4 regions of the Blastococcus sp. TML/C7B genome follow, and region 2 is predicted to be linked to each of the others. Evidence: riboswitches for the same ligand, from Rfam matches in the RefSeq annotation. Region 2 holds a riboswitch; each other region holds the start of a gene.

Region 1 (7,412 bases), 910 kb from region 2:
TCCTTCTCCTCCTCGGAGCGCTCCGAGATCAGCTCGCCCTTCCAGTCGCGCCAGCCGGTGACGTCGGCCGGGGGCTGCTTGCTCTTGCCCTCCCACCAGACGTCCTGCGTCTGCTCGTTGTAGGCGACGTTGGTGAAGATAGTCCCGGTGCCCTCGGCGATCGCCTCGACCGCGGTGGGGTTGGTGGTCTCGTTGGTGTCCTTGGCGACGCCGAAGGCCCCGTACTCCGGGTTGATCGCGTAGACGCGACCGTCCTCGTCGTCGACCCACAGCCAGGCGATGTCGTCGCCGTAGAAGTGCACCTGGTACCGGTCGCCCAGGGAGTCCGGCGACAGGATCATGGCCAGGTTGGTCTTGCCCGAGGCGCTCGGCATGCCGCCCACGATGTGGTACGTGCGGCCGGTCTCCTTGTCGGTGATCCCCAGGAGCAGGAACTGCTCGGCGAGGAACTTGCCGGAGGCCCAGCCCGTCGTAGGTGGCCTGGCGCAGCCCGTGGGCGATCTTGCCCAGCAGCGCGTTGCCGCCGTAGGACGAGCCGTAGTGCAGGATCGTGCGCTCGTCGGCGATGGTCACGAAGTAGCGCTGGTCCTCGGCGGTGCCCTGGCCCAGGCTGTCCAGGTCGCCGGTGACGTGCACGCCGCGGACGAAGTAGTCCTGGTCGGCGAGGTCGTTGACGTACTGCACGCCCACCCGCGCCATGCGGATCATGTGCAGGACGACGGTGCGGGTGTCGGTGAGCTCCACGCCGGTGGCGAAGGGCTGCAGCGGGGAGCCGGGGGGCGCCATCACGTAGGGGACGACGTACATCGTCTTGCCCGCGGACTTGCCGGCCATCCGCTCCTCGAGCATCGGGCGCATCTCCGACGCCGGGCGCCAGTTGTTGTACTCGCCCTTGTCGTCGGGGTTGTTCGTCGCGACGACCGTGCGCTCCTCGGAGCGCGCCGTGTCCTTGGGGTGGCTGCGCGAGTAGTAGCGCCCCTTGCCTGCGGGGAGGAGCTCACCCGCCTCGAGCGCCTCGGCGATCAGCCGCGCGTCGTCGGAGGCGTTGACGACCTCGACCCGCTCGGCGCCGGTGTGCTGCGCCCAGTGCTTCACGTAGGCGCGAACCGCTTCGTTCGTCAGCCCGGCTTCGTCCAGAACCGCGTCTATGGCAGTCACGAGGATCCTCTCCATCCGCTACGACCCACCTTCTCGTCCCAGGCGGGTTCCAGCCACCGCGGCGCTCGCGCGCCTGCGGGGGCGGCCCCGTGATCGGGAAACTCCGGGAATGGTGTCAGGCCTGTTACGGCCGGAGCACGTCGGGAGTCCCGCGGACCGTCGCCGGGCATCCGGAAGAGTGCTTCCACCGCTCGCACGTGTGACGTCCGTAACGCCGCAGGCGGGCGCTCGTTGTCCCCGGCACCTCGTCCCCGCCCCGCTGGAGTGCTCCCGTGCGCCGTCTCGTCGCGTGCCTGTTCGTCCTCGTCAGTCTCGCTGGTGGTGCTCGCGCCACCGTCGTCGGCCGGCGGCCCGGTCCGCTACGTCGCGCTGGGCGACTCCTACAGCGCGGCCTCCGGCGTCCTGCCGCCGGACCTGACCGCGCCGCCGCAGTGCCTGCGCTCGACGGCGAACTACCCGCACGTCATCGCGGCCGCGACCGGCGCGCAGCTCACCGACGTGACCTGCGGGGCCGCCGACACCGGTGACTTCCTGGCCGCGCAGTACCCGGGCGTGGCTCCCCAGCTGGACGCGGTCGCCGCGGACACGCAGGTGGTCACGATGACGATCGGCGGCAACGACAGCAGCGTGTTCCTCAACGCGATCCTGCAGTGCGGCGCTGCCGGGCTCTCGACCCTCGGCCAGGGCAGCCCGTGCCGCGACACGTACGGCACGTCCTACGAGGACACCATCCGGACGACGACCTACCCGGCCCTGGTGCAGGTGCTCCAGGCGGTGCGGGCGAAGGCGCCGCGGGCCGAGGTCGCGATCCTGGGCTACCCGTGGATCGTCCCGGCGGCCGGCGGCTGCTTCGACAAGATGCCGATCGCGACCGGTGACATCCCCTACCTGCGCGGTGTGCAGGCCACCCTCAACGACGCCGTCCGCCGGGCGGCGAAGGCGACCGGCGTGACCTACGTCGACATGAGCCGGGCCTCGGACGGGCACGACGCCTGCCAGCCGCTCGGCGTCCGCTGGGTCGAGCCGGTGCTCCAGGGCACCAACCCGGTGATCGTGCACCCCAACGCGCGTGGCGAGGCCGGGATGGCCGCGGAGGCGCTGAAGGCCCTCCGCCGGCTCTGATCGGCGACCCCGCCGGGGCCGGTCGCCGGGCTCAGACGGCGACCGGCTCCTTCGCCGCGGGGCTGTCCTCGAGCGCGCGGGTGAGCTTCTCGCCCTCGACGTCGACGTCGGGCAGCACCCGGTCCAGCCAGCGGGGCAGCCGCCAGGCCGAGCGGCCCAGCAGCGAGAGCACCGCGGGCACGATCGTCATGCGGACGAGGAAGGCGTCGACCGCGACCCCGAAGGCCAGGGCGAAACCCATCGTCTTGATGATCGTGTCGCTGGCCAGGATGAAGCCGGCGAAGACGCTGATCATGATCAGCGCGGCCGCGGTGACCACCCGGGTGCCGTGGCGCATGCCGCCGACGACCGCCTCGTCCGGCGTGGCGCCGTGGACGTACTCCTCCCGCATGCGGGTCACGAGGAAGACCTCGTAGTCCATCGCGAGGCCGAACAGCACGCCGATGAGGAAGATCGGCAGCAGGCTGATGATCGGCCCGGTGCTCTCCACGCCGAACACGCCGCTGAGCCACCCCCACTGGAAGATCGCGACGACGGCGCCGAAGGTGGCGACGACGCTCAGCAGGAAGCCCAGCACGGCCTTGAGCGGCACCAGGACGCTGCGGAACACCAGCAGGAGGAGCAGGAACGCCAGCCCGACGACGACGAGCAGGTAGGGCAGCATCGCGGCGTTGAGCTTGTCGGCGACGTCGAGGGTCACCGCGGTGACTCCCGTGACGGCCAGGGAGACCCCGGTGTCGGCCCGCAGCTGCGGCGCCAGGTCGCGGATGGTGCTCACCAGCTCCTCGGTGGCGTCCGTGGCCGGGCCGCTGGCCGGGATCACGGTCATGACCGCGGTGTCCTGCGCCGGGTTGAACTGCGCCGGTGCGACGACCGCGACGTCGTCGAGCTGCGCGATGGCGGCCTGGGCCTGCTCGGTCCCGGCGACGGCGCCGCCCTCCCCGGCGCCCTCGACCAGCACCAGCAGCGGTCCGTTGAAGCCCGGGCCGAAGCCCTCGCTCACCAGGTCGTAGGCCTTGCGCTGCGTGCTGTCCGGCGCGGCGGTGCTCTCGTCCGGCAGGCCCAGCTCCAGGTCCAGCGCCGGGACGGCGACGACGAGCAGCGTGCCGGCGGTGACCAGCAGGGCGACCAGCCGGTGGCGGACCAGGGCGGCGCCCCAGCGCGCGCCGAACGGCTGCGCGGCCTGCTCCTCGCGCTCGAGGCGGGCGCGGCCGCGCGTGCCGAGGATCCGCAGGCCGGCGAAGCCCAGCACGGCCGGCAGCAGGGTGAGCGCGATGACGACGGCGACGGCGACGGTGCCGGCGGCGGCCAGGCCCATCGCGGTGAGGAACGGGACGCCGACGACGGAGAGCGCGGCGAGCGCGATGACCACCGTGAGGCCGGCGAAGACCACGGCGGAGCCCGCGGTGCCCACGGCGCGGCCGGCGGCCTCCTCCGGCTCCCGGCCGAGGAACAGCTCGTGGCGGTAGCGCGACACGATGAACAGCGCGTAGTCGATGGCGACGGCGAGGCCGAGCATCAGCGCCAGCGTCGGGGTGCTGGAGCTCAGCTCGACGAAGCCGGTGGCGATCGTGACGCCGGAGACGCCGAGGGCCACGCCGATGATCGCGGTGAGCAGCGGCAGGCCGGCGGCCACCAGCGAGCCGAAGGTGAGGGCCAGCACGAGCGCCGCCACCAGCAGGCCGATCACCTCGGCGGCGCTCTGCTCGGGCACGCCCTGGGTGGCGTCGCCGCCGAACTCGACCTGCAGGCCGGCGCTCTCGGCGCTGCGGCCGGCGTCGAACAGCGCCTCGCGGTCGGTCTCGGAGACGTCGATGGTCTGGATGTCGTAGGCGACCTGCGCGTACGCGGTCCGCCCGTCGGCGGAGACGCCGTTCTCCAGGAACGGGTCGGTCACCGATGCCACGTGCGGCGCCTCGGCGACCTCGGCCAGCGCCTGCTCGATCGCGCTGCGCGTCCCGTCGTCGGCCACGGTGCCCTCGGCGCGGAAGACGACGCGGGCCGAGGCGTTGTCCGCCGCCGTGCCCATCTTCTGCTCGAGGGTGTCGAAGGCCGTGATGGACTCGACGCCGGGGATGGTGAAGGAGTCCGAGGTCGGCCCGGACAGCGTGGCCGCACCCGCGCCGAACACCGCCAGCAGCAGCGCCCAGACGAGGGCGACCAGGCCGCGGCGGCGGAAGGAGAACCGGCCGAGCCGGTAGAGCAGGGTGGCCACGAGAACTCCTCGATCGGGGTGGCGGGCGCGGCGCCGGAGGGCCGGTCCGCAGGCTCGGACGGCGTCGGTGAACGCGACGTGCCGGCTCCGAGGAGACTAACCGCGCAGCTAGGCTGGCCCTAGCCGATCGGCTAGGTGAGATGGCACACGTCGGGAGGGGGAGCGATGAGCGCAGCACCGGGCAGCACGGCTCCGGAGGGTGGCACCGACCGCACCGCGGGGGCCGGCCGCGCCCGCCTGCTGCAGGCCGCGTTGCGGCTGTTCGCCGAGGACGGCGTCAGCGAGACCTCGCTGCAGAAGATCGCCGACGCCCTCGGCGTCACCAAGGCGGCCGTCTACTGGCACTACCGCTCCAAGGACGAGATCATCCTGGCCGCCCTGCGGCCCGCGCTCGACGAGCTGGAGCGGCTGGCCGTCGCCGCCGAGGCGGAGCGCAGCCGGCGCGGCCGGGTGGAGCTGCTGGTCGCCGGCCTCGTCGACCTGCTGATCGGCAACCGCGGCGGGTTGTCGGTGCTCATGGGCGACGTCGCCGTCCGGCACCTGCTCGAACAGAACCCGGCGCTCATGGGCGTGCTGCAGCGGATCGTCGACCAGCTCGCCGGTCCCGACCCCGCCCTCCGGGTCGCGGCCACGCTGTTCCTCGTCGGGCTTCCCGGCCCGGCCGCCGATCCCGGCTCCGCCGCGCTGGAGGACGCCGAGCTCCGCGAGCACCTCATCGAGAGCGGGCGGCGACTGCTGCTGCCGAGGCGCTCGACACGCCCGGGCCCCGCATAGCTGCGGCGCACCTCACACCCGGCGCATCGCCCCAGGTAGGGGGCCCGTCCCGGCCCCGCGTGGCCCGGTCGCCGATTGTCACGGAACCGTAACGCTGCCTACCGTGGCGCGGTCCGTCGGTCGCACCGTCCCCACCCGGGGAAGCCGCCGGGCGCCGCTGAGTCGCCGTCGTCCTCCGGGGCGCGGGGAGCCGGGGACCCACCGCAGCACTGGGGTGAATCGCGCGCCGGACCGCCGTCCGCCGCGGGTAGGGCACTTCTGAGCCCGAATCCGTCAGCTAACCCGGTAGGCGGTATCGGAAGAACGGAGAGCCGCCGGATGGCGCGCCCCAGCACCACCGCACGACCCCGGTCCACCCGCCCCGCCGCCCACCGGCGCCCCCCGTCGGCGACCCGCCGGCCGGCCGTCTACATCGGCGTCGCCGCCGCAGGCGCCGTCATCGTGAACCTCGTCGTCGGGCCCGGCCCGGACGCGCAGGCCGAGGCGGCGCAGACCGAGTCGGTCAGCGTCGCCCGCCAGCTCGGCATCGAGGGCAGCTCCGGCGCGGTCGACGTCGCGCGGGACCTGGGGCCGCTGGCCGACCTGGCCGCCAGCCGCAGCAGCCGTGAGGACGCCGAGTTCGCCGCGCTGGCCACCCAGGCCGCCGCCGACCAGGCGGTGCTCGACCAGCAGCGGGCCGACGCGGAGGCCGCCGCCCGGCGGGCCGCGGAGGAGGCCGCCGCACGGCAGGCCGCCGAGCTCGCCGAGCTGGCCGCGGCGCAGGCCGCTGCCGCGAAGCCCGCGCCGGCCGCACAGGCCCCGGCCGCGGCGGTCGCGCGGGCCGCGGGCTCGGTCGCCGCCACCACCCGCGCGACGATCAGCAACAGCGCCGGTGCGATCAAGCCGCGGGCGCAGGCCGCCGCGGACGCCGTCGTCAGCAACGTCCCGGGGGCGGGCTCGATCACCCTCGGCGGCACCCGGCCCAGCGCCACCGACCCCGGCGGCCACCCCTCGGGCCTCGCGGTGGACTACATGGTCATGGCGAACGGCGCCCTCGGCGACGCGATCGTGGCCTACCACGTGGCGCACTGGAGCGAGCTCGGCGTGGAGTACCTCATCTGGGAGCAGCGGATGATGAGCACGCCGGGCGGTGCGTGGAAGCCCATGGAGAACCGCGGCGGCGCGACGGCCAACCACATGGACCACGTGCACGTGAACTACCGCTGAGCGCGGCGCCCAGCGGGCCGGCGCTAGTGTCGACGGCCCCGGGCGGCGGCTCCTCCGAGCACGCGGCCCGTTCCCGGAGACCGAGCTGGAGGAGCGCACCGTGACGACGACCGGTCGTGGACGGGGCCCCGACGACGAGGAGTCGCCCGCGGCTCCGCCGATCCCGTCCTTCGCCTCGCTGCGCGCCCCGCGCCGCACCCATGCCGCGATGGACGTGCTGCTGCCGCCCGCGCTGCCGCCGGTGCCCCCGCCGGTGCGGGAGCGGCCCGTGGCGGCCGCGCCCAGGCCCGCCGAGTGGCCCGACCTGCTCCGGTTCGGGGTGCGCGCCGCGACCGCCGCACTGCGCCTGCCCGGCCTGCTGGTGCGCGAGCCGGCGCGCCGGCTGCGGCGCCTCCTGGGGGAGTAGCGCCGCAGCCGGTGCGGTCAGCCGCGGACGCGGAGGAGGACCTTGCCGGCGGCCCGGCGCTCGTCGAGCTCGGTGACGGCGGCGACGACGTCCTCCAGCGGGTGCACGCTGCCCAGCACGGGGTCGAGCTTCCCGGCCTCGAGCAGCGGGTAGAGGTCCTCCCACTGCTCCTTGGGGAAGCCGGGCGCCCCGACGGACCAGAACGCGCCCCAGCCGACGCCGACGACGGAGACGTTGTTGAGCAGCAGCCGGTTGACCTTGACCGTGGGGATCTCCCCGCCGGTGAAGCCGAGGACCAGGATCCGGCCCTCGCGGCCCAGGCTGCGCAGCGAGTCGGTGAAGCGGTCGCCGCCGACCGGGTCGACGACCACGTCGACGCCCTTGCCGCCGGTCAGCTCCTTGACCGCGTCGCGGAAGCCGTCGGCCGGCACGACCTCGTCGGCGCCGGCGGCGCGGGCGACCTCGCCCTTGGCGTCGCTGGACACGACGGCGAGCACGCGGGCGCCGTAGGCCTTGGCCAGCTGGACGGCG
Region 2 (7,412 bases):
TTCGTCGGCGATCTTCCCTGGCTGGCGCTATCAACTTTCCAAGCCGTCTTCTACGCCGCCTTGGGGGGCGTATCGGCCCTGGTCGGTCGGCTTCCGGCGGCTCCGGTCTGGATGGCGGCGTTGTGGGTGGGGCAGGAGGCAGCCCGTTCCCGCATCCCGTTCGGGGGCTTTCCGTGGGGACGACTTGGGTTCAGTCAGGCCGACGGGCCGATGGGTTCTTTCGCCGCGTACGGCGGCGTGTCGCTGGTGACCTTCGCCGTGGCGCTCACCGGCACGCTGCTCGCCTGCGCCATCTGGCGCTCCTTGCTCTGGCGACGTGAACGCCGAGCCGGCCAGGCTCGCGCCGTCGCGTTGCTCGTCGCCGCAGCGTTACTCGTCCCGGTGGTCGGGGCGCTTGCCTGGCTACCGCTGCCCGGGTCCAGCCTGACGGCCGGCGGGCCGACGGCCACGGTCGCTGTTGTCCAGGGCAATGTGCCCCGGGCCGGCCTGGACTTCAACGCCCAACGTCGCGCAGTCCTCGACAACCACGTCCAGCAGACACTGGCGCTGGCCGACAAGGTGGCTGGCGGTGCGGCCTTGCAGCCGGACCTCGTGATCTGGCCGGAGAACTCCTCCGACATTGATCCTTACAAGAACCCGGACGCGGCAGCCGCCATCGACCGAGCGGCGCGCGCAGTAGGCGTGCCGATCCTGATCGGTGCCGTCCTGGACGGGCCCGGGGAGAAGCTGACGAACGTCGGTGTGGTCTGGGATCCGGTGGAGGGTCCTGGCGAGCGCTACGCAAAGCGGCATCCCGTGCCGTTCGGCGAGTACATGCCGGCCCGCTCGTTCTTCCGGCTGTTCAGCGATCAGGTCGATCGCCTGCGTCGGGACTTCGTCGCGGGGGACGAGCCCGGCGTGCTGGACGTCGGGGGAGTGCGGATCGGAGACCTCATCTGTTTCGAGGTGGCCTACGACGGACTGGTGTCCGACGTCGTGGACGGCGGCGCCTCGCTCCTGGTGGTGCAGACCAACAACGCGACGTTCGGCTACACCGCCGAGAGCGAGCAGCAGTTAGCGATGAGCCGCCTGCGTGCCATCGAGCACGGCCGGACGGTCATCGTCGCTGCAACGAGCGGGATCTCCGCGATCGTCGCACCCGACGGCACTGTCGTCGACCGGTCCGAACTCTTCACGCCCTATCTCTTCAGCGGCGCCATCGCCCTGCGGCAGAACACCACCCTGGCGAGCCAAATCGGCGCGGGCGCCGAGTGGGCGGCCACCGCCACGGGCCTGGCCGCGCTGCTCGCTGCCGTCGTGCTCCGCCGACGTGAGCCACCTCGGTCGAACGTGCCTTCGAGCGCTCGCGACGTGACCGTGCCACGCAATGTCCACACCCACCAGCAAGGAGCCCGATGACATCCGACCAGTTCTCTGCCCTGTCCGACTCCCTCTTCAGCGCCTCGATCATCATCTATGCCCTCGCGGCGCTCGCCTTCTGCGGCGAGCTCGCGTTCGGAAGGCGCGCCTCCCGGCCGAGTCAAGAGCTGGTCACCGTCGGCGTGGGCACTTCCCTGCCCTCCCCGGAGGACGGAGCCCAGCCGCTGGCGGCGACGTCCGGCGCGGCCGGTCGCCGCTGGGGGCTCCTGGGCGTTGGGCTCACGGGTGCCGGCGCCCTCGCCAATGCCGGTGTGCTCGTCGCCCGCAGCGCGGCGACCGGACGAGTGCCATGGGGGAACATGTACGAGTTCGCAACTGCCTCCGTACTCGCCGGCGTCATTGCCTACCTCGTGTTCGCACTTCGGGCCCCGGCGGTGCGACGCATCGGAGCCTTCGTGCTCGGGCCCGTGGTGCTCGGGCTGGTTCTCATCGGGCTCTACCTCTATGCGGAATCCGGTCCCCTGATCGCCGCCCTGCGTTCGGACTGGCTGGCCGTGCACGTCTCCGCCGCCATCATCTCGTTCGGCATCTTCATCGTCAGCGCCGTCGCCAGCGCGCTGTACCTGGTCGCGGTCCACCGCGAGAAGACGCTGGGGGACGGCGGCCGCAGGAGCGGGGGGATCGCCGACAAGCTCCCCAACGTGGCCGTGCTCGACCGGGTGGCGCACCGCACCGCGGTCTTCGGTTTCCCCGTCTGGACGTTCGCGGTCATCGCCGGCGCGATCTGGGCGGAGAGCGCCTGGGGGCGGTTCTGGGGATGGGACCCGAAGGAGACCTGGGCCTTCATCTCCTGGGCTCTGTATGCGACCTACCTGCACGCCCGAACCACCGCCGGGTGGCGAGGCCGCCCGGCTGCGTGGGTGAACCTCATCGCCTTCGCGAGCCTCGTCTTCAACCTGCTGTTCGTGAACCTCGTGTCGACCGGTCTGCACTCCTACGGCGGCGTCTCGTGAGCTACGCGCGGCCCTCGGATGTCCTCGGCGCAGGTGTTTGACCGGCAGCTTCCTGGGCCTCCGTTATGCAACCGTGACAACTAAGCAACTTCGTACTACGGTTCCGGGCGGTCCTGCCGAGCTGTGCCTCTCGACCGGAGAGCCTCGGTCGGACCCCGCCTAACTGCCCGTGCCACACGGCCGGGCGGACCGGGGATCCACCGTCCCCCTGGGGTGAATCCCGCGTGCGCGACTGCGAGCACGCGGGTAGGGCGCCTTCCCGCCCGAACCCGTCAGCTAACCCGGTAGGCGGCGAGGAAGAACGGAGATCCGCCGCCTTGGCGACGCTGCACAACCGGTCTGTCCGCACGTCCGTCGTCCCGTCCGTAGTCCACTCCGACCGACCCCGCCGAGACGGTCGAATGGGTCCCTCCGGAGTCGGATCCGCGCTCCTCCGCCACCGCCGCACCGGCTTCGTGGCCGCCACGGCAGCGCTCGTCATCGGCCTGTCGGCCGTGACGGCACTGGCTGCTCCCGCCGATGGGCAGTCGAAGGAGGCCGTCCTGAGTACTGAGGTCGAGAGGATCTCGGGGCTGGTGGCCGCGGCGGAGAAGGATCTGGAGAGATTCACCGTGGAGGCGGAGGCCGCGGCCGACGCCTCCCGCGCCGCGCAGACTGCGCTTGCAGATGCAGAGACGCAAGCCGCTGCCGCTGCCGCTGAGCTGGAGGCGACTCGCGAGGCGGTCGATGCAGCTCGGGACGGTATCGCCGCGCTCGGCCGCGATGCCTTCATGGGTGCCGACCCGCTGGGCGATGCGGCCGTGCTGCTCGACGCGGCCGGCCCTGACGAGGTGCTGGAGAGGGCCGCGATGCTCGACCTCCTGGCGAGGATCGCGCCGAGCGGCTCGAGGGGTTCGAGGTGATCCAGGGGCGACAGGAGCGCGCGGATCGGGCGGCCCAGGCTGCGGTCGCGGAGCGTGATGCGGCGGTTCGTGCCTCGGTCGAGGCGGAGACTGCAGCCCAGGCGCAGCTCGCGGCATCTCAGCATGCGTACGACGTAGCTGCTGGGCAGAAGTTCGCCCTCGACGCGCAGCTCCGCGATGCGGAGATCGAGCTGCTGGGGGCGCAGGGAGTGGCGGATCCGGCTGCCGCACGGGACGAGCAGCAGCGAGGCGAACTGGCGATGGCGCGCGCCGGCACTGCCGCGCTCGTGGCCGGCCGGGTGACCTCCTGCTATGGAAGTCGGTCTGGCGCCACGCACAACGGCGTGGACATCGCCGCTCCCATCGGTACGCCCATCTATGCACCGGATGCCGGAGTGGTGCTGGACGCGGGACCGGCGAACGGCTTCGGCCTCGCCGTCTACATCCAGCACGCGGACGGCACCATCACCGTGTACGGCCACATCAACCAGTACTTCGTGACCGCGGGGCAGACGGTCGCCGCCGGTCAGCAGATCGCCGAGGTAGGCAACCGGGGGCAGTCGACGGGCCCGCACCTGCACATCGAGACCCATCGCGGAGGGCTGTACCAGCAGCGCGTCAATCCGGCGCCGTGGCTGAGTGCTCGCGGCATCACGCTCGGTGGCGGCTGTGGTTGATCCGTAGTGACGTCCGTAGCGACGCGCGCCACCGCATCAACCTGAACCTCCACCTGACGCAGGGCTCATAGGGCAGCGAAGCGGCCCGGCGGGCACTCAGAGTGTGCAGAGGATCACCGAGCGATCAAGAAGTGTGTGGTGAAAGTGCCGCGTGTTGCCGTCGCTACTAACGGTGATAGTGGGACTCTGCTCCGGCTCATACGCACCGCCACCCTCTTCCCCAGGGAGCGAGCCATGCCCGACCACCGTTCCCGCCGGCGCGCCAGCCTGACGGATGCTGGACTGTTGCATCACCGCTGGCGCACAGCGAGCCATCCTGGCCCCCGCCGTCCGCTGCGAGCCGCACTGGTCGTTGTACTGGTAGGCGTTGCCCTCGTCGGCGCCGCGACGCCGAGTCTCGGCGCTCCTGCGCCTACCAATCCCACGGACGGCCAGATCGGTGCCGCGCGGACCGAGCAGGAAACTGCGGCGGCCGAAGTCGGCCGCATCGCCGGCCTGGTCGCGGTCGCCGAGGCCGAGCTCGAACGCGTCGGCATCGAGGCCGAAGCCGCAGGGACCGCCTACATGATCGCCGAGGAGGCGCTCCAGCAGGCGCAGGTCGTGGCTGAGCAGAGGGCGGCCGAACTACAGGCGGCGGCGGCTGCCGTCGCCGTCGCGGAAGCCCGCATCGCCCGGTTCTCCCGCGACAGCTACATGAACGGGGCGACGATCTCCAGGACGGCCGCGCTGTTGAGCTCCGAGGGACCTGGCGAACTGATCCAGCGCGCCGCTCTGCTCGACTACGTCGCAGTCAACGAGGTGGACGTTCTCGGCCAGCTCCAGGTCGCCAAGGTGACTCAGGCCAACGCCGACTCCTCCGCTCGCGCCGCCCGCGACGAGATGGCCGCCGCCGAGGAGACGGCCCAGACCGCCAAGGCGCAAGCCGATGCGCGACTGGGCGCCCAGCAAGGCGCGTTCGCTGAGGTGGCCGCGCAGAAGGCCTCCTACGAGGCGGAACTCCAGGCCGCCCAGATCAAGGTGTTGGAGTTGCAAGGCGCACGGAACGCCTATCAGCAGTGGACGGCTCAGAAGCAGGCAGAGGAGGCCGCCGCCGCTGCCGCAGCAGAACGGTCGGCCCGGGAGGTCGCCGAGGCCGCAGCTGCGGCGCGGCGCAACAGCCCCAGCGACGCCCCCGCTAGCGGGTCGTCCGGCTACACCGCACCCTTCTCCGGACGCGTCACCAGTTGCTTCGGCGCACGCTGGGGAATCTCGCACAACGGGCTGGATGTCGCGTCGCCCATCGGCACTCCGCTGTACGCGCCCATCTCGGGAACCGTCCAGCGTGCTGGGCCGGCCACGGGCTTCGGGCTGGCTGTCTACCTGCTCGGCGACGACGGCGCCGTCTACGTCTACGGGCACATCAACGACTACTTCGTGCGCACCGGGGATCGTGTGGTGGCCGGTGAGCAGATTGCGGAGGTCGGCAACAGAGGCAACTCGACCGGGCCGCACGTACATTTCGAGGTGCACCCGAACGGGGCCATGTACAGCGGAGCCTCGAACCCGGTTGCGTGGCTGAATGCTCGTGGGATCTCGGTCGGCGCCTGCGGGGGCTGACGTCCTCGCAGGCCGCTCCCTGCGAGGACGAGTCCTTGTCTCGAATCTGCTAGTCGGTCTGGAACGGCGCCGCTGCGCTTCACCTGTTCAGATACGCCAAGGCACGGAGGCGGGCGTTGTACTCCGCCAGCTCGGCGTCACCGGTGCGGTCGGCTGCCCGGTCGAGAGCCCTGCCGCGCCGCTCGTCGGAACTGGCCCAGGAGAAGAAGAGCGACCGCCAGTACCAGCACGGTGGGCAGTTCTCCGAAGGCCCAGACGATGCCGCCGGCCTCGCCCTGGTCCCGCAGCGGGTCGATGCCCCACCCGGCCGGGGGCTGGGCGAACGTGTCGACCACAAGCGAGCCGGCCAGCATGATCGCAACGCCGAAGAACGCATGGAACGGCACGGGCAGGAAGAGCTCGAGCATCCGGCCGGGGTGGCTCAGCGTTCGTGGCCAGGGGTCCTGCGCCACGATCGGCCCGAAGAACAGGATCCCGGTGACGACGAAGTGCGCCAGCATCAGCTGGTGTGCCGCGGGGCTGCTCATCAAAGCGTCGAAGAGGGGCGTGAAGTAGACGCCGTAGAGGCTTGCGAGGAACAGCGGAATCGAGAACAGCGGGTGGGCGAGAAACCGGGCCAGGCGGCTGTGCAGCCCGTTGAGGAGCAGTGCCCGCGGGACGCCGGCCGCGCCCCGGCCCCGGGGCAGGGTCCGGAGCGCCAGGGTCACCGGTGCGGCGATCAGGAGCAGTAGCGGCGTGATCAGCGAGAGGATCATGTGCTGGGTCATGTGGACGCTGAGCAGCACCATGCTGTAGCCGTTCAGCCAGGTGCCGGTGACGGCGAACAGCGACGCAGTCCCGGCGAGCCAGGAGAGGGTCCGCCACCAGGGCCACGAGACGCCCGTTCGGCGCAACCGCATGACCGCTGCCAGGTACACCACCAGCGCGACGAGGCTCAGCACTGCCAGGGCCGACGAGGCCTCCAGGTGAGGCAGGAACATTCGCCCCCACGTCGGCGGCTCGTCCGGTACCCACATCCCTGAGTGCCGCCCGTGCTCCACGGAACCTCCCTCGACGCTGATCCTCAATCTCCTAACGTGGATCGTAGACGGGGGAGAGTCGGCGTAAGGAAGTGTCGCCAGCTCCTACTAGTCTCGGTAGTGCCGGCCCAGAGATCTGGCCGGCCCCTCGAAGTCGAAGGAACGGGATGACGACCGCCTCAGGAACACGCGAGGTTCCGTTCGCTCGGGAGTCCGTGTGGCGGGCACTGACCGCCTTGACCCCGTACTGCCCGGTGTGCGACGTCTCCTACGTCTTTTCCGACGGCCCAGGGACAGAGGCGGACGCGGTGATGGGCAAGGGGACTCGCTTCGTCTGCGCGCAGGGGCGGTTGGACGGCATGCCCCCACCGCAGGGCGCGGTGAGCGGGGAAGTCGTCGAATGGGTCGCGGAGGAACGCATTGGGACCCGACTGGAGTTGGCGTCGGAGAACTGGCAGACCCGCGTCGAACTCGCTGACGCCTCGCCGGGTGCCACGCACGTCACGGTGACCGTGACCCACGATCCCCAGGGCGGCAACCGGCTGCGGCAGGTCCTGCAGCGCAGGGCGATGCAGCGGATGGTGCAGCGGACCGTGGACTCGGAGCTGGCCAAGCTGCCGGATCACGTCAGCCGGATGTCCGAGCGCCGCAGAGAGGTCGTTCCCGTCGAGCAGGGCGTTGCTGTCGTCAAGCAGGCGCCCAGTTCTGTGGAACAGGAGCGGGGCGGTTGGGTGGTTCACCTTCGGGGCGAGGTGGACGCTTCCGCCGTCAACCGGTTGGAGCTCCAGCGGCGTCTGGAGGAGTTGGCTGTTGTGGCCATCGATGTCCGCGGACTGACCTACATCG
Region 3 (7,412 bases), on a different contig from region 2:
GAGCGTGCGCCAGGGCGTTGCCCAGCAGGTTGCCCAGGATGACGGCGAGCGCGTCGCCGTCGAGCGTGACGGGTGCGGCGCCGGTCGGGGCCCAGCTGACCCGTAGCCCTCGTTCGCGGTGGCTCACCACCAGCGGGCGGACCACGTCGTCCAGCTCGACGGTGCTGATCGCGGGCGCACGGCCGGGCAACCGCAGCAGCCGCTCGAGGCGGGCCAGCTCGGCGGCGACCGACTCCTCCAGGTCGGCGCGGAGGGCCGCCTGCCCCGGCCCCAGGTGCCGGACGGCAGAGGAGGCGGCGCGCACCCCGGCGACCGTGGCCCGGGAGTCGTGCAGGCAGGCGCGGGCCTCCTGCAGCTGGCGCTCGTGGCCGGCCAGCTGCTCCAGCAGCCCGGCGACGTAGCGCTCCTGGCCGGCCAGGGCAGCGCCGAGCCGGCGCAGCGCCGCGGCTCCGGCCAGGGCCGCGGCGGCCACCAGGCCGGCTCCGACGGCGACGCGGACCGGTTCGGTGGCGGCCGGCCACGCGGCGGGGACCACCCGTGCGGCCGTGGACGCGGCGACCAGTGCGGCGATGCCCGCGACGGCCCGCGAGGGGCCGCGCTCGCAGGCGACCAGCGGCTCGCTCCGCCACGCGGCGAGCGCCACGGCGAGCCAGGAGCCACCGGCCAGCGTGGCGGCGAGGGCCGTGGCGTGCGGGAGGACAGGGGAGGCCGCGAGGACCAGCAGGGCCAGGACGCCGCCGGCCAGGAACGCGCCGGCACGCCGGGTGAGGCGCCACACCGGCGGCAGCCCGCGGCAGGGGAAGGCCCGGAGCGTCACCCCGCCGGCGACGAGGACGACGCCCAGGCCTGCTGTCGGGGCGAGCTCCGGCCATCCTCCGCCGGTGAGGGCGGCGACGGCGATGGCGACCGGCTGGTGCAGCCCGAGGAGCAGCAGCCCCCCACCGATCTGCCGGGTGGCGGCCGTGCTCGTGATGCGCCAGCGGAGGAGGTAGCCCACGCCGGCGGCGACGAGCCCCAGCGTGGAGATCACCACGAGGAGGGTGTGCTGCGCGCGGTGGTCGGCGAAGGCGAGACCGGCCGTGGCGGCCGCTGCGGCACCGACGGCGGCGAGCCGGCCGGCCGGTGCGCCGACGCTGCGTCGGCGGCGAGCGGGCGTGCGGTGCAAGTCCATGACGTGAGCCCCCCCCGTGGTTCGTCCGGCCGGGGCAGGACACCACACGCGGCGCTGACCAGTCATTTCCCGGCGGCTCTGGAGTGGCTACAGGGATGGGGTGGGACCACTGTTACTGGGGGGTTCCGATTGCCGGCGCGATCAACAGTTCTGACGATGCCCGGCCCCTGGGGTGCACCGCAGTCTCGGATCGTTCGCCGAGCGCCTGCCGGCGAGAACCGTCGTCCGACGGGGACATCGACAGGAGACACCCCATGAAGAAGATCGCCCTCGCCTCCGCCGCCATGGGTGGCGTCGCCCTCATCGCCTTCGGCGCCAGCGGCACCTTCGCCGCCTTCTCCTCGACCCAGACGGTCGCCGGCCAGAAGGCCGGTGCCGAGACGTTCGAGCTCACCGTTGGTGGCGGCGTCGTGGGGACCGGGGACGAGCACATGTCGCTCGCCCCCGGCGGGAGCGCCCGGTACGCGTACGAGATCAAGAACGCCAGCGCGCTCCCCGGCAAGCTCAGCGCAACCGTGAGCGTGCAGGACGCCGAAAACACGCGCAGCGATGCGGAGAAGGCCGCGGGGGACACCAACGACGGCACGGGTGAGTTCAGCACCTTCGCCCGCGTCCAGCCGTCCTACGACGCCAACTGCGACGACAAGCCCGACACCAAGCTGGGCGGGCCGGTCAAGATCGCCGACCTGCCCGCTGCCGTCTCCGCCGCCTTCACGTCGTGGACGTTCGCCCCCAACACGACGCACTGCGTGATCCTCGACGTGTCCCTGCCGGACGACCCGAAGATCAACCAGGTCCAGGGCGACGACATGACGTTCAGCCTGGGGCTGACGCTGACCCAGGTGATCGCCCAGCAGTGAGTCCGTCCGCCGAGGGCGGTCCGGGATCTCCCGGCCCGCCCTCGCGGCGTCTCAGCTCCCGACCGCGTACCGGGTGAACAGCACGCCGTCCTCCTCGAGCACCTGGCGGAGTTCGAGCCGGGCGGGCGCCGGCAGCGCGCCGGGCAGCAGGCGCTCGGGACCGCCCACCAGCGCGGGGGCGATCGACAGGTCCAGCTCGTCGACGACCTCGGCGGTCAGCGCCGCGTGCAGCAGCTGGGGCCCGCCCTCGCACGTGACCTGCTCCAGGCCCCGCTCGGCGAGCGCGGAGACCGCGGCCGGCAGGTCGACGTCGTCGTCACCGCAGACCAGCACGTCGACGCCCGCGTCCGCCAGGGCGGTCCGCCGGCCGGCGTCGGCCGACGCGCAGGTGACCAGGATCGTGGGGGCCACGGCGTCGGCGACCAGCCGGGACGCCGGGTCCAGCGCGGCCCGGCGGGAGACGACGGCGACCGGGAGCGGTGCGGGCCGGCCGAGCGCCGACCGGAGCCGGCCCACGGTCGACTCCGGCAGCACGGCGCGGTACTGCTCCTCCGCGGCCGTGCCGTGGCCGACCAGCACCACGTCGGCCAGCGCGCGCAGCACCCGGAACACCCGCTTGTCGCCCGGCGACCCGAGCCCGGCGCTCCTCCCATCGACCGCGATGGAGCCGTCGAGGGAGGTCACGAAGTTCACCCGCAGGGCGCGGCCGCCGGGCAGGCGGTAGGCCTCGACCAACCCGTCGTCGTCGAGCTCGGACCCCGGGTGGGGCAGCAGCCGGCGCACGTCAGCGGGTGCTGAGCACGGCCGCGCTCTCCGGCGGCATCGTGACCGTGCTGCCGTCGACCCCGGGCAGCTCGGCGGTGGCGAACAGGACCTCGTCGGCGGGCCGGTCCAGGTCGATCTCCCGTGGCTCCGCGGCGAGGTTGACCACCACGCGCAGCGCGCCGCGGTGCACGACCAGCCAGCGGTCGGCGTCGTCCCAGTCGACCTCGACGGCGGTCAGGTCCGAGTCGACGAGGTCGGGGTGCGCCCGGCGGAGCGCCAGCAGTGACCGGTGGACGGCGAGCAGCCGGTCGTGCGGTTCCTGGGTCGGCTGCCGACCAGTCGAGCTTCGAGCGGGTGAAGGTCTCCGGGTCCTGCGGGTCGGGGACGACGTCGGCGTCCCAGCCGTGCTCGGCGAACTCGCCGATCCGCCCCTCGGCGGTGGCCTTGCCCAGCTCCGGCTCGGGGTGGCTGGTGAAGAACTGCCACGGCGTGCTCGCGCCCCACTCCTCGCCCATGAAGAGCATCGGCGTGAACGGGCTGGTGAGCACGACGGTCGCGCCGACGGCGAGCATCGCGGGGGAGAGGGTCGCCGAGATGCGGTCGCCGACGGCGCGGTTGCCGATCTGGTCGTGGTCCTGCAGGTAGCCGAGGAACTTCCAGCCCGGCAGCGTCGCGGTGTCGACCGGGCGGCCGTGGTGCCGGCGGCGGAAGCTGGACCAGGCGCCGTCGTGGAAGAACGCGCCGGTGAGCACCTTGGCCAGGCCCGCGACGCCGGCCTCGGCGAAGTCGGAGTAGTAGCCCTGGCCCTCCCCGGTCAGCGTCGAGTGCAGCGCGTGGTGGAAGTCGTCGCTCCACTGCGCGGTCAGGCCGATGCCGCCGGCGACGCGCGGGGTCACCATGCGCGGGTCGTTGAGGTCGCTCTCCGCGATCAGCGTCAGCGGCCGGCCGAGGGCGACCGACAGCTTGTCGACCTCCTGGGCCATCTCCTCGAGCACGTGGGTGGCGCGCTCGTCGACCAGCGCGTGCACGGCGTCCAGCCGCAGCCCGTCGACGTGCATGTCGCGCAGCCACATCAGCGCGTTGTCGATGACGTAGCGGCGCACCTCGTCGGAGTCCGGGCCGGAGAGGTTGATCGAGTTGCCCCACGTGTTCGCGCCGCCCTCGGCGAAGATCGGGAAGAACTCGGGCAGGTAGTTCCCCGAGGGGCCGAGGTGGTTGTAGACGACGTCCTGGATGACGCCCAGGCCCTGCTGGTGACAGGCGTCCACGAACCGCTGGTAGGCCGCCGGGCCGCCGTACTCCTCCTGCACCGCGTACCAGAGGACGCCGTCGTACCCCCAGTTGTGCGTGCCGTTGAAGCCGTTCACCGGGAGCAGCTCGACGAAGTCCACCCCCAGCCGGACCAGGTGGCCGAGGCGGCCGATCGCGGCGTCGAACGTGCCCTCGGGGGTGAAGGTGCCGACGTGCAGCTCGTAGACGACGCCGCCGGCCAGCGGGCGGCCGGTCCAGGCGCGGTCGCCCCACGCGTAGGCCTCGGGCTCGTGGCGCCGGGAGAGCCCGTGCACGCCGGCGGGCTGGCGGCGCGAGCGCGGGTCGGGCCGCGGCGTCTCGTTCTCGTCGAGGAGGAACCCGTAGTCGGCCTCCGGGCCCGCGTCCACCTCGGCGCGCCACCAGCCGTCGTCGTCCCGCGTCATGTCGTGGACGGTGCCGTCGACCTGGACGCGCACCCGCTCCGGCAGCGGGGCCCAGACGGCGAACTCGACGGGTGCGGACATGCGGGGGCCTCCGGGACGTGCGCGGGAAGGCCGCGGTGGCGGCCGGAGGCATCATGCCCGCACCGGCGGCCGCCAACCGCCGCGTGCGCGGACGGGGAGCCCGCCGGGTGGCGGCGGGCTCCCCGTGGCGGGTCAGCCGACGAGCACGAGCCGCTGGCCGACCTCGAGCCGGTCGGGGTTCTGCAGCTGGTCCCGGTTGGCCGCGTAGAGGGCGCGCCAGCCGCCTGCGATGCCCTGCGCCTGGGCGATCTTGCTCAGCGTGTCGCCCCGCCGGACCGTGTAGCTGCCGGTGGTCGCCGCGGGCGTCGAGCTCCCGGCCGAGGGCTGCTGGACCGGCGCCTGCTGGACCGGCGCCTGCTGGACCGGCGGCGCGGCCGGCGCCGGGGCGGGCGTCGTCGCCTGCCCCTGGATCGGGTCGTCGAGGTGGACGTGGCAGTTGTCCCAGGCCCCCGGGCCCTGGACGGCGAGCAGCGCCTCGGCGACCGCGATCTGCTGCGCCTTGGTGGCCAGGTCGGCGCGCGGGGCGTAGGCGAGACCGCCGAAGGCCTCCCACGAGGACTGCCGGAACTGGAGGCCCCCGTAGAAGCCGTTCCCCGTGTTGATGCTCCAGTTGCCGGTGGACTCGCACTGGGCGACGGCGTCCCAGTTGTTCTGCGCGGCCTGCGCCGAGGTGCTGAGCGCACCGAGCGAGACGGCGGCGATCCCGGTGAGGACGACGGCTCCGCGGCGCAGGCCGCGGGCAGGCGTCATCGACTGGCTGTGCGTGGACATGTTCCTCCGATGCACCGCCGGCGGGGTGAGCTGTCGGGTTCGGGCGATCGGTGCCCGGCCGCTCCTCGCGGCTTCACCCCGAGACGCCGTGGGCGTCGGGATCCTGGGTCCCCCGCCCCCGTCCACGGGTTGTTCGTGTGCACGCCGCCGGACGGGGTTGGGCGGGGCGGCGCGGTGCCGGGCCGGACGGCCGGAGCACCCGGAGGACGGTAGTTACCGTTTCGTTATCCGTCGCCCGCCTCCGGCGTGGCGTGGCCGCCACGCCGGAAAACGGGGCCAGCTCGACATGCGCGGTCACACCTACCGCCCGCGCCGGCCGGTCTCAGGCGAGCGTCACCGGGTCACCGCTGCGGACGACGCCCTCGCCGGTCACGTCGGCGTAGACGCCGGCGCACGCCCAGGTGCCCAGGCCCGGGATCTCTCGGCGGTGGTGGCGGGCGACGGTGCGCAGCGTGCCGCGGTCCTCGGGCAGGTCGCCCTGGGCCAGCGTCGTCATGACGCAGCGCATCGTCAGCATGCTCACGCCGGCCCGCGCGGAGTCGCCGAGGCCCAGGCTGCGGCCGACCCACGCGTCCTCCGCGAAGCCTGGATCGGTGCCCCCGATGAGCACGTTCGGCCGGTAGCGGAGGACGTCGAAGTCGCTGCCCCCGCCGAGCGCGGTGAGCTGTTCGAGCGTGGCCCGGGTGAGCACGTGCAGGGCGGCCAGATCGAAGAAGGTGCCGGGCGGCGCCATCATCCCGAGGCCGATGGCGCTGACCGGCTCGCTGCCCTCGTAGGCGTGCGTCGTCCCCTCGATGAACTCCGCCGGCGCCAGGCCCTCGATGTCGGGCCACTGCTCCTCGAAGCGGCTGCCCTCGGGCACCTCGCTGGTCAACCGGACCGGGCGGCCGAGCAGCTCGGAGAGCGCGGAGTCGGTGCCGGCGTCGTCGCTGCGCAGCTCGCGGCCGTCGGGCAGCGCGAGCACCACCGGCGGCAGCGGGGAGCCCGCCTCGGGCTCGCTCGCGAACCGGGCCGACAGCCCGAGCAGCGCACCCCACTTGCGCGGGTGCTTGGCGCTGGCCACCGTCCCGTCGGTGGTGTCGACCAGGGCGTAGGCGCGGTCGCCGAGCACGCCGCGCCCGGTCAGCCGCACCTCCTCGACCTGCTCGCCGAGCAGGGACTTCACCGGGAAGCGGTACAGCGCGTCGATGTGCACGCGCGCATCAGACCACGAGAGGGCCCCGAGACCTGCACACTCGTGGCTTTCCGGGCGCTGAAGGCCCCGAGTGTGCAGATCTCGCGGAGGTCAGTCCCGGACGAGCAGGGCGACGGGCAGCCGGGCGAGCAGCACGTCGGCGGCCACGCCGCCGACGTCGGAGACGAACCGCTCACCGGTCAGCAGGTCGCGCCACGCACCGGTGGGGAGCTCCAGCGCGGTGTCGCCCCAGCCGTCTCGGGCCAGCCGGGCGGGCAGCCGGGTCGCCACGACGACGACGCCGTTCCCGTCGGGGCCGCCGCGGTCGTAGGCGACCAGGCACTCGGCGGCCGATCCCCGCACCTCCACCGGCGCGTAGCCGGCGAACAGCTCGGGGGAGTCGCGGCGGGCTCGGAGCACCCGCGAGGTGACCAGCAGCTTCGCCGCTCCGCTGCCGTCGACGGTGGGTACCTCGCCGGCCTCGAGCGCGGCCAGCATCCGCCGCCGCAGGTCGTAGTCCACCGGTCGCCGGTTGTCCGGGTCGACCAGCGAGAGGTCGTGCAGCTCGGTGCCCTGGTAGACGTCGGGGACGCCGGGCATCGTCAGCTGCATCAGCTTCTGCGCCAGCGAGTTCGACCAGCCCAGCGGCGCGATGCGGGCGACGAACGCCTCGATCTCCGCCGTCGTCGCCGGGTCGTCGAACGCGGCGTCGACCAGCGCGTGCAGCTGGTCCTCGAACTCCGAGGACGGATCGGTCCAGGTCGTCGAGGTGCCTGCCTCGCGCGCCGCCTTCTCCACGTAGGCGTGCGCCCGCTCCCGCGAGAGCGGCCAGGCGCCGACCAGGTTCTGCCACACCAGGTGCGCCAGCGGGCGGTCGGCCAGCGGGTGCCGGGCCA
Region 4 (7,412 bases), on a different contig from region 2:
GCGCGCTGCAGGTGCGCGGCCGGGTGTTCGTGCCCGGGACGACGCCGCGGCAGAAGCGCGAGCGGATCGCCGCCCTCGGTGGCGACATGGTCGAGCTGGTCGTGACCGGCGACTCGTACGACGAGGCGGCGGCCGCCGCGGCGGTGTTCGCGGCGACGTCGGGGGCCACGCTGGTGCCGGCCTTCGACTCGCCGGCGACGGTGGCCGGGCAGGCGACCGTCGCCGTGGAGGTGCTCGAGCAGCTGCCCGAACCGCCGGACGTCGTCGTCCTGCCGGTCGGCGGTGGCGGGCTGCTCGCGGGTGCCGGCACCTGGCTGCGCGCCCACTCCCCCACCACCCGGCTCATCGGCGTGGAGCCGGCGGGGGCGGCGAACATGGCCGCGGCGCTGGCCGCCGGTCAGCCGGTCGACCTGCCGGAGATGGACACCTTCGTCGACGGCGCCGCGGTCCGCCGGGCCGGCGCGGTCACCTTCCCGATGGTGCGCGACGCGGGCGCGGAGCTCCTGGCCGTCCCCGAGGGGCAGATCTGCACCGAGATGCTCGACCTGTACCAGACCGACGGGATCATCGCCGAGCCCGCGGGCGCACTGGCGACGGCGGCGCTCAGCGGCGGGCTGATCGACCTGGCGCCGGGCTCCACGGTGGTCTGCGTGCTCTCCGGCGGCAACAACGACGTCAGCCGGTACGCCGAGGTGGTCGAGCGCTCGCTGGTGCACCGCGGGCTCAAGCACTACTTCCTCGTCGAGTTCCCGCAGGAACCCGGCGCGCTGCGCCGCTTCCTCGACGAGGTGCTCGGCCCGGACGACGACATCGTGCGGTTCGAGTACGTCAAGCGCGACAACCGGGAGACCGGCGCCGCGCTGACCGGCATCGAGCTGGGCCGGGTCGAGGGCCTGGCCGAGCTGCTCGAGCGGGTCGAGGCCAGCCCGCTGCGCATCGAGCACCTGCTGCCCGGGTCGACGGCCTACCGCTTCCTGGTCTGACCCGCTCCCCGGCAGGTCGTCCTGCCGGATCTAGTGCTCTGAGTCTGTGGCGACTCAGAGCACTAGGACCGACGGACCGCCCCCCGGGCGGACCCCCTGGCCCGGGTGGGCGGCGTCCGCGGTCCTACGGCTCGAGCACCCGCACGGGCTCGCCGGCCACCCACGCGGCGACGTCCTCCACCGCTTCGCCGTAGAACACCTCGTAGGTGCCACGGGTGACGTAGCCCAGGTGCGGGGTGAGCACGGTGCGCGGGGCCGAGCGCAGCGGGTGGTCCCGGGGCAGCGGCTCGGTGTCGAAGACGTCGAGCCCGGCGCCGGCGATCCGGCCGCCGTGCAGCGCGTCGAGGAGCGCCTGCTGGTCGACGATCGGCCCGCGGCTGGTGTTGACCAGGACGGCGGTCGGCTTCATCCGGCCGAGGTCGTCGGCGCCGATGAGGCCGCGGGTCCGCCGGGACAGCAGCAGGTGGACCGTGACGACGTCGGCGGTGGCGAAGAGCTCGTCGCGCTCCACCCGGCGGACGCCGACCTCCGCGGCCCGCTCGTCGGTGAGGTTCTGGCTCCACGCCACGACGTCCATGCCGAACGCCTGGCCGACGCGGGCGACCCGGCTGCCGAGCCGCCCCAGCCCGACGACGCCGAGCCGGGCGCCGTCCAGGTCGCCGCCGAGGGTCTGCTGCCAGCCCCCGGCCCGGACGGAGGCGTCCTCGCGCGGGATGTGCCGCAGCGTGGCCAGGACCAGCCCCCAGGTGAGCTCGGCGGTGGCTGCCGCCCCCGCACCGGTCCCGCAGACGGTGATGCCCCGCTCGGCGGCCGCGGCGACGTCGATCGCGCGGTTGCGCATGCCCGTGGTCACCAGCAGCCGCAGGTTCGGCAGCCGCTCGAGCAGGTCCCGCTGGAACTCGGTGCGCTCCCGCATGGCGACGACGACGTCGAAGGGCTCCAGCCGCGCGGCGAGCGCCTCGACGTCGGAGACCGAGTCGTGGAACCCGACCACCTGGACCGGCCCCGGCACGCGGGACCAGTCGCAGAAGTCGGCGGCGACGGACTGGTAGTCGTCGAGGACGGCGATGCGGATCACGCCCCCGGTCTACTACACCGCCGTCGCCAGGGGCCCGGCGCCGGACGTGCGACGGCCCCCGACCGGCGGATGCGGTCGGGGGCCGTCGTCGGGCGCCGGTGGGTCAGCGGGGGCGCTTGCCGCCGGCGTTCTTGTTCTGGAAGTCGGCGAGCATCTTCTTGAGCTTCGCCTGGTTCTGCGGCTTGCGCGCTTCCTGGATCACCCGTGCGGCGACCCCGGACGCGATGAGCTTCCGGAGCATTCCGGCCATGTTCGCCTCCTCAGCTGTGGACTGACCCCGTCCCTGCCCCGTGACGGCGGCCGCCAACCCCCGTCGGGATCCCGGTCCACCGGCCGGAGGACGCGATCGGCGCCGAGCCGCGTGAGTGGGCCGCTGCCGTCGGTGACGCCACGCCTCGCACAGAGAAGTAAGCGCCCGATCACGTTCCGCTATGTGGGCGAGAGGTGCCGGCGGGGCCGGACGGCGACCGGCGTGCTGGGGCCGCGAGTCGCCCAACGGGCACCCGGGCGTGGCGGCCGGCCCATCACCCGGACGACGCCGCGGCGCGGTCCGGCAGGGGCCGGTCGATCCACCTAGCGTCGTCGCGGTCCGGCCGAGGCCTTCGACGTCGCCTCCGGCGACACCCGGCCGGACACCGCCGAACCGGCGCCGAACGTCTCGGCGCCGGGCCGGGGACCCACGCGCAGTCCCTGGGGTGAAGCGCGACCGGCTCGACCGGTCCCGCCGGGCGATCTCCCCGCCCGAACCCGTCAGCTAACTCGGTAGGCGGTTGATGGAGAACAGGAGAACGCGTCGTCCATGACGACTACCCGCACGTCCTCGTCCAGCCGCGTCCGCGGGGCGACCCTCGCCCTCCTCACCGGCGCCGGTCTCGCCCTCACCCCCCTGGCCGCCTCGGTCGCCGTCGCCCCGCCCGCCGCCGCTGCGCCCGTGATGTTCTCCGCAGCCCCGGCACCGACGCCGACCACGCAGGCGGCCGTCAACCACGCCCTGGCGCAGCAGGGCAAGCCGTACGTGTACGGCGGCACGGGCCCCGGCGGCTTCGACTGCTCGGGTCTGACCTTCGCGGCCTACAAGGCGGCCGGCGTGCAGCTGCCGCGCACGTCGCGCGCACAGGCGACCGCCGGCGTCGAGGTCCCCTGGTACGCCATGCAGCCGGGTGACCTGATCACGTTCTACGACCCGGTCGGGCACGTGGGGATGGCCATCGGCAACGGGATGATGGTGCACTCGTCGACCTACGGGAAGCCGGTCTCGATCGTGCGGGTCGACTCGGTGCCCGGCTACCACAGCACCCGCCGCGTCGCCTGATCTCCGCAGCTGTCGGCACCGGGCCGGGCCATCACCGGCCCGGTGTCGACACGGCGACATGGCGACCCGTCGACGTGTCCACACAATGCGCCAACCGGACGGTCCGGTTTCGGGTTGATCCGCCGGAGCGCGTCAGATCACGCGCAGATAACGTCAGTGCCAGCCGACGGCCCGTACCGGTCCGTCACCCCCCGCCCCACTTCCCCTGGAGCAGCGCTGTGCCTTCGTCCTACCGCCCCTTCCTGTCCCTGGTCCCCGACGAGACGGTCGACACCCACGACCAGCCGTCGTGGAGCACCCCGTGGACCGAGCCCGTCGCCCCCGACGACGAGTCGTGGCGGCTGTCGGCGCTGTGCGGTGAGACCGACCCGGAGGCGTTCTTCCCGGAGAAGGGCGGCTCGACCCGCGACGCCAAGCGCGTCTGCACCGGCTGCGACGTGCGGGCCGAGTGCCTGGAGTTCGCGCTGCGCAACGACGAGCGCTTCGGCATCTGGGGCGGGCTCTCCGAGCGCGAGCGCCGGCGGCTGCGCGTGGCCCGTCGCGACGCCATCACCGCCTGAGCGGCAGGAGCCCGCGCCGGGTAGGGACGACGAGGTGACGCCTCCTCCCCCGGTGCTGCTGCTCGACGTCGACGGCGTGCTCAACGCCGTCCGGCACGACCTGCCCGTGGGTTGGCGGCGCGGCCGCTTCAACGGCTACGTCCTGTCCTGGGATCCGTCGGTCGTGGCCCGGCTGCGGGCGTTGCACGAGTCCGGCCGGGTGGAGCTGCAGTGGCTGACCACGTGGACCGAGCTCGCCGACGAGCTGCTGGCCGGGCCGCTGGGGCTGCCCCGCGGGCTGCGCACGCACGGCCGCGACGCGCTGCCCACCGGCTTCGGCGGCACGCTCGGCGGCGTCGCCGGCTGGTGGAAGCTGACCGCCGCGCAGGCCGTCGCAGCGGCGGAGCCGGGCCGCCGCATCGTCTGGATCGACGACGACCTCGCCGACCAGGCCGACGACGCGAGCGCGTGGATCAGCGGCCACGGCCAGGTGCTGGTGGTGGCGCCCGCCTACTCCACCGGGCTCACGCACGCCGAGCTGGACCGGGTCGAGCGCTGGCTGGCCGACGGCGGCTGACGCCCGCCGCCCGGCCGCGCCGCAAGACCTGTCCGCCCGCCCGTCGCGGTGCCACTCTGCGCGGTGGACCGCAGGGGGTAACCGTGGATACCGGAACCGAAGCGAACCGAACCCGGCCGACGGGAGGCCGTGTGCTGGTGCTGGCCGCGCCGGCCGGCCCCGCGGAGGCCGACCAAACGCGCGCCTTCTGCGCGTTCCTCGCCACCGCCGGCGTCGAGGCGTGGCTGGAAGTCGCTGACGTCCAACGAGCCCCCGGACCTGCAGCGGCTGCTGGAGGACACCACCGTCTCCTGGGTGCTGGTCGTCGCGTCGACGGCCCTGCCGAGTCGGGAGGTCGACGTCCCGCCCGGCCACTGCCCCGCCCTGGTCCCGGTGGTCCTCCCCGGCGGGCGGGCCGAGGACCTGCCCTGCTGGGCGCGCCCGGAGGGTGGCGCGGTCGTCCCGGTCACCGACTTCAGCGCGGAGGGCGCCGCTCCGCTTCTCGGGCTGCTGCTCCCGCCCGCGTCCCCGAACGGCCACGCACCGATCAGACCGTCGGGAGGGTGATCGACGACGGCGTCGGCCCGCCGGAGCGGATCCGGTGGGTGACCGGTCGGCTGCGCGTGGCCTTCCCGAGCGGCTCGCCGGTGCCGAGGTTGCGGGCGTAGCGCGGGTGCGCCCCACCGGAGACCTGCAGGCGGATCCGGTGGCCGGCGCGGAAGCGGTGCGCGGTGTCGGTCAGGGTGGTCTCGGATCGTCCGCAGCCCCGCGCGCGGCACCTCCCCCGGCGCCGGATCGAGCCGGACCAGCCGGTCGGTCACGTTGATCGAGGCGCCGTTCGGCTGGACGTCGCAGAGCCGCACGAACACGTCGGCGTACGGGTTGTCCGACTCGACGACCAGCCGCACCCGCACCCCGCCCTGGACCTCCACCGGTCGGCGCAACGGCTCGGTGGTGAAGGTGCGGACGTCGGCGCGGGCCTCGAGCGCCCGGTTGTCCCGCTGCCCGGCGCTGTTCGCGAGCACCCGCCCGCCGATCGAGGGCGTCGGATCGGTCGGGTCGTAGGTGAACCGGGTGACCGCGGCCTCGACGGGGGCGTCGTCGACCAGTCGGCCGCCGCCGGCGAGGTGGAAGGTGCGCTCGGTGGCCACCGGGGGCCAGTCGGGCAGCGTCCGCCAGGTGCGGGCGCCGCTGACGTGCACCCGCACCGGCTCGGGCCGCTCGGGTGCCGGCGGAGCGCCGTCCACGGGCAGGTGGATGGCGAGCCAGGCCAGGCTCTCCGGCGTCGTGACCGCGGGGTCGATGCCCAGGTGCGCCCAGGGGCCGAGGGTCAGGGCGACGTCGACGCCGCGCTGCCGCAGGACGCCGTACTGGTACAGCGTCTGCTCGAGGAACCAGTCCTGCCAGCCGCCGATGAGCATCGTGGGCACGGTCGAGGAGTGCACGGCCGGCGTCGCGCGGTACCGGTCCCAGTAGGGGTCGGCGAGGTCGGGGTGGTCCATCCACTCGTCGAACCAGGGCGCCGGGGTGCCGCCGAACCGCTCGGCCAGGCCCTGCAGCGGCAGCTCGCCGAGGAAGGGGGCCAGCCGCCGCTCCGCCGTCGCCAGCCGGACCAGGCCGCGCAGGAAGCCGACCTGCTCCTGGTGGGCGACCAGGTCGGTCCAGATCGCCAGGTTGGTGAGCTGGAAGGCGCCGTCGATCAGCCCGGCCTGGGCGAGGTCGTGCGGGCCGATGTGCAGGACCATGGCCGTGAGCTCGGGCGGCGGGTCGAGCGCCAGCGCCCACTGCGTGTAGCCGAGGTAGCTGGGCCCGAGGGTGGCCAGCCGGCCGTCGAACCAGGGCTGCTCGCGCAGCCACGCGCCGGTGTCCTGGCCGTCGTGCTCCTCGTTGACCACGGGCGTGAAGTCGCCACCGGAGCCGAAGGTGCCGCGCACGCTCTGCAGGACCACGGCGTAACCGCGCTCGGCGTACGGCACCGCCGTGGACACGGCGAACCCGGCTCCACGCCCGTACGGGGAGCGCAGCAGCACCACGGGGTGCGGGCCGGCGGTGGCGGGCAGGTAGACGTCGGCCCGCAGCGCGGCGCCGTCGCGCATCGGGACGTCGACGTCGCCCAGCACCTGGACCGGCGCGAGTGGGGCGGGCAGCTTCCACCGGCGGCCCAGCGCGGCGGCAGCGAGGCGGGCCGGGCGCGGGAGCGGCCGGGGCGAGGGAGGATCGGGCCGGCGCACGGGATCTCCTGGTCAGAGCGGCGGGGACGGCGCGACCCTAGCGGCGGGTTGCGACGGTCTGCTCGTCGGCGCGGGGCCCTAGGGTCGGGGCATCGTCGTCCCGCGAGGAGCTGACATGCGCGCAGTGCAGTACCGGACCGTCGGCAGCGAACCCGAGGTCGTGGAGATCCCGACGCCCGAACCGGGGCCGGGCCAGGTGCGGTTGAAGGTGACCGCGGCCGGGCTGTGCCACTCGGATGCGTTCGTGATGAGCCTGCCCGAGGGCGTCTATCAGCTGCCGCTGACGCTGGGCCACGAGGGCGCCGGCGTCGTCGACGCGCTCGGCGACGGCGTGAGCGGCGTCGAGCTGGGCCAGCCGGTCGCCGTCTACGGCGCGTGGGGCTGCGGGCGGTGCCACGCCTGCGCCCGGGGTGCGGAGAACTACTGCCCGCATGCGGGCGGGCTCGGCATCTACCCGCCCGGGCTGGGCGCGCCCGGCGCTCTGGCCGAGTACCTGATTGTGGACGACGCCCGGCACCTGGTCCCGCTCGGCGACCTCGACCCGGTGTCCGCGGTCTCGCTCACCGATGCCGGGCTGACGCCGTACCACGCGATCGTCTCCTCGCTCGGCGCGCTGCCGGCCGGGAGCACCGCCGTGGTGATCGGCGTCGGCGGGCTCGGGCACGTGGGCATCCAGATCCTGCGGGCGATCACCGGGGCGACCGTCGTCGCCC

Evidence for each region. Region 2 has a riboswitch for cyclic di-AMP ahead of JKP76_RS21700 (hypothetical protein). Riboswitches for the same ligand answer to the same signal wherever they lie in the genome.
Region 1: linked by a shared signal. The riboswitch ahead of JKP76_RS13620 (hypothetical protein) and the one ahead of JKP76_RS21700 (hypothetical protein) in region 2 are both predicted to bind cyclic di-AMP.
Region 3: linked by a shared signal. The riboswitch ahead of JKP76_RS22980 (transglycosylase family protein) and the one ahead of JKP76_RS21700 (hypothetical protein) in region 2 are both predicted to bind cyclic di-AMP.
Region 4: linked by a shared signal. The riboswitch ahead of JKP76_RS11350 (C40 family peptidase) and the one ahead of JKP76_RS21700 (hypothetical protein) in region 2 are both predicted to bind cyclic di-AMP.

The regions. Positions count from the first base shown of each region.
Region 1 is NZ_JAEOAA010000002.1:124,030-131,441, forward strand. It holds gene JKP76_RS21145 (phosphoenolpyruvate carboxykinase (GTP)) at 1-431, opposite strand, end outside; partial or broken gene JKP76_RS21150 (phosphoenolpyruvate carboxykinase) at 526-1,173, opposite strand; gene JKP76_RS13605 (SGNH/GDSL hydrolase family protein) at 1,480-2,280, shown strand; gene JKP76_RS13610 (MMPL family transporter) at 2,312-4,495, opposite strand; gene JKP76_RS13615 (TetR/AcrR family transcriptional regulator) at 4,661-5,269, shown strand; cyclic di-AMP (ydaO/yuaA leader) riboswitch at 5,423-5,576, shown strand; gene JKP76_RS13620 (hypothetical protein) at 5,588-6,475, shown strand; gene JKP76_RS13625 (hypothetical protein) at 6,576-6,881, shown strand; gene JKP76_RS23520 (NADPH:quinone oxidoreductase family protein) at 6,899-7,412, opposite strand, start outside.
Region 2 is NZ_JAEOAA010000002.1:1,037,376-1,044,787, reverse strand. It holds gene lnt (apolipoprotein N-acyltransferase) at 1-1,398, shown strand, start outside; gene ccsB (c-type cytochrome biogenesis protein CcsB) at 1,395-2,372, shown strand; cyclic di-AMP (ydaO/yuaA leader) riboswitch at 2,533-2,678, shown strand; gene JKP76_RS21700 (hypothetical protein) at 2,828-3,274, shown strand; gene JKP76_RS23645 (M23 family metallopeptidase) at 3,271-3,951, shown strand; gene JKP76_RS17905 (M23 family metallopeptidase) at 4,186-5,547, shown strand; gene JKP76_RS17900 (cytochrome c oxidase assembly protein) at 5,685-6,527, opposite strand; gene JKP76_RS23640 (STAS domain-containing protein) at 6,782-7,412, shown strand, end outside.
Region 3 is NZ_JAEOAA010000001.1:2,533,430-2,540,841, forward strand. It holds gene JKP76_RS12290 (sensor histidine kinase KdpD) at 1-1,171, opposite strand, end outside; gene JKP76_RS12295 (hypothetical protein) at 1,426-2,031, shown strand; gene JKP76_RS12300 (dihydrofolate reductase family protein) at 2,083-2,766, opposite strand; gene JKP76_RS20995 (DUF3459 domain-containing protein) at 2,816-3,100, opposite strand; partial or broken gene treZ (malto-oligosyltrehalose trehalohydrolase) at 3,177-4,571, opposite strand; gene JKP76_RS22980 (transglycosylase family protein) at 4,704-5,342, opposite strand; cyclic di-AMP (ydaO/yuaA leader) riboswitch at 5,342-5,488, opposite strand; gene JKP76_RS12315 (MOSC domain-containing protein) at 5,665-6,537, opposite strand; gene treY (malto-oligosyltrehalose synthase) at 6,628-7,412, opposite strand, start outside.
Region 4 is NZ_JAEOAA010000001.1:2,347,354-2,354,765, reverse strand. It holds gene ilvA (threonine ammonia-lyase IlvA) at 1-983, shown strand, start outside; gene JKP76_RS11360 (D-2-hydroxyacid dehydrogenase family protein) at 1,108-2,061, opposite strand; gene JKP76_RS11355 (hypothetical protein) at 2,165-2,311, opposite strand; cyclic di-AMP (ydaO/yuaA leader) riboswitch at 2,699-2,845, shown strand; gene JKP76_RS11350 (C40 family peptidase) at 2,861-3,373, shown strand; gene JKP76_RS23440 (WhiB family transcriptional regulator) at 3,592-3,933, shown strand; gene JKP76_RS11340 (HAD domain-containing protein) at 3,968-4,489, shown strand; gene JKP76_RS24035 (hypothetical protein) at 5,016-5,165, opposite strand; partial or broken gene JKP76_RS24030 (CocE/NonD family hydrolase) at 5,278-6,564, opposite strand; gene JKP76_RS11330 (NAD(P)-dependent alcohol dehydrogenase) at 6,815-7,412, shown strand, end outside.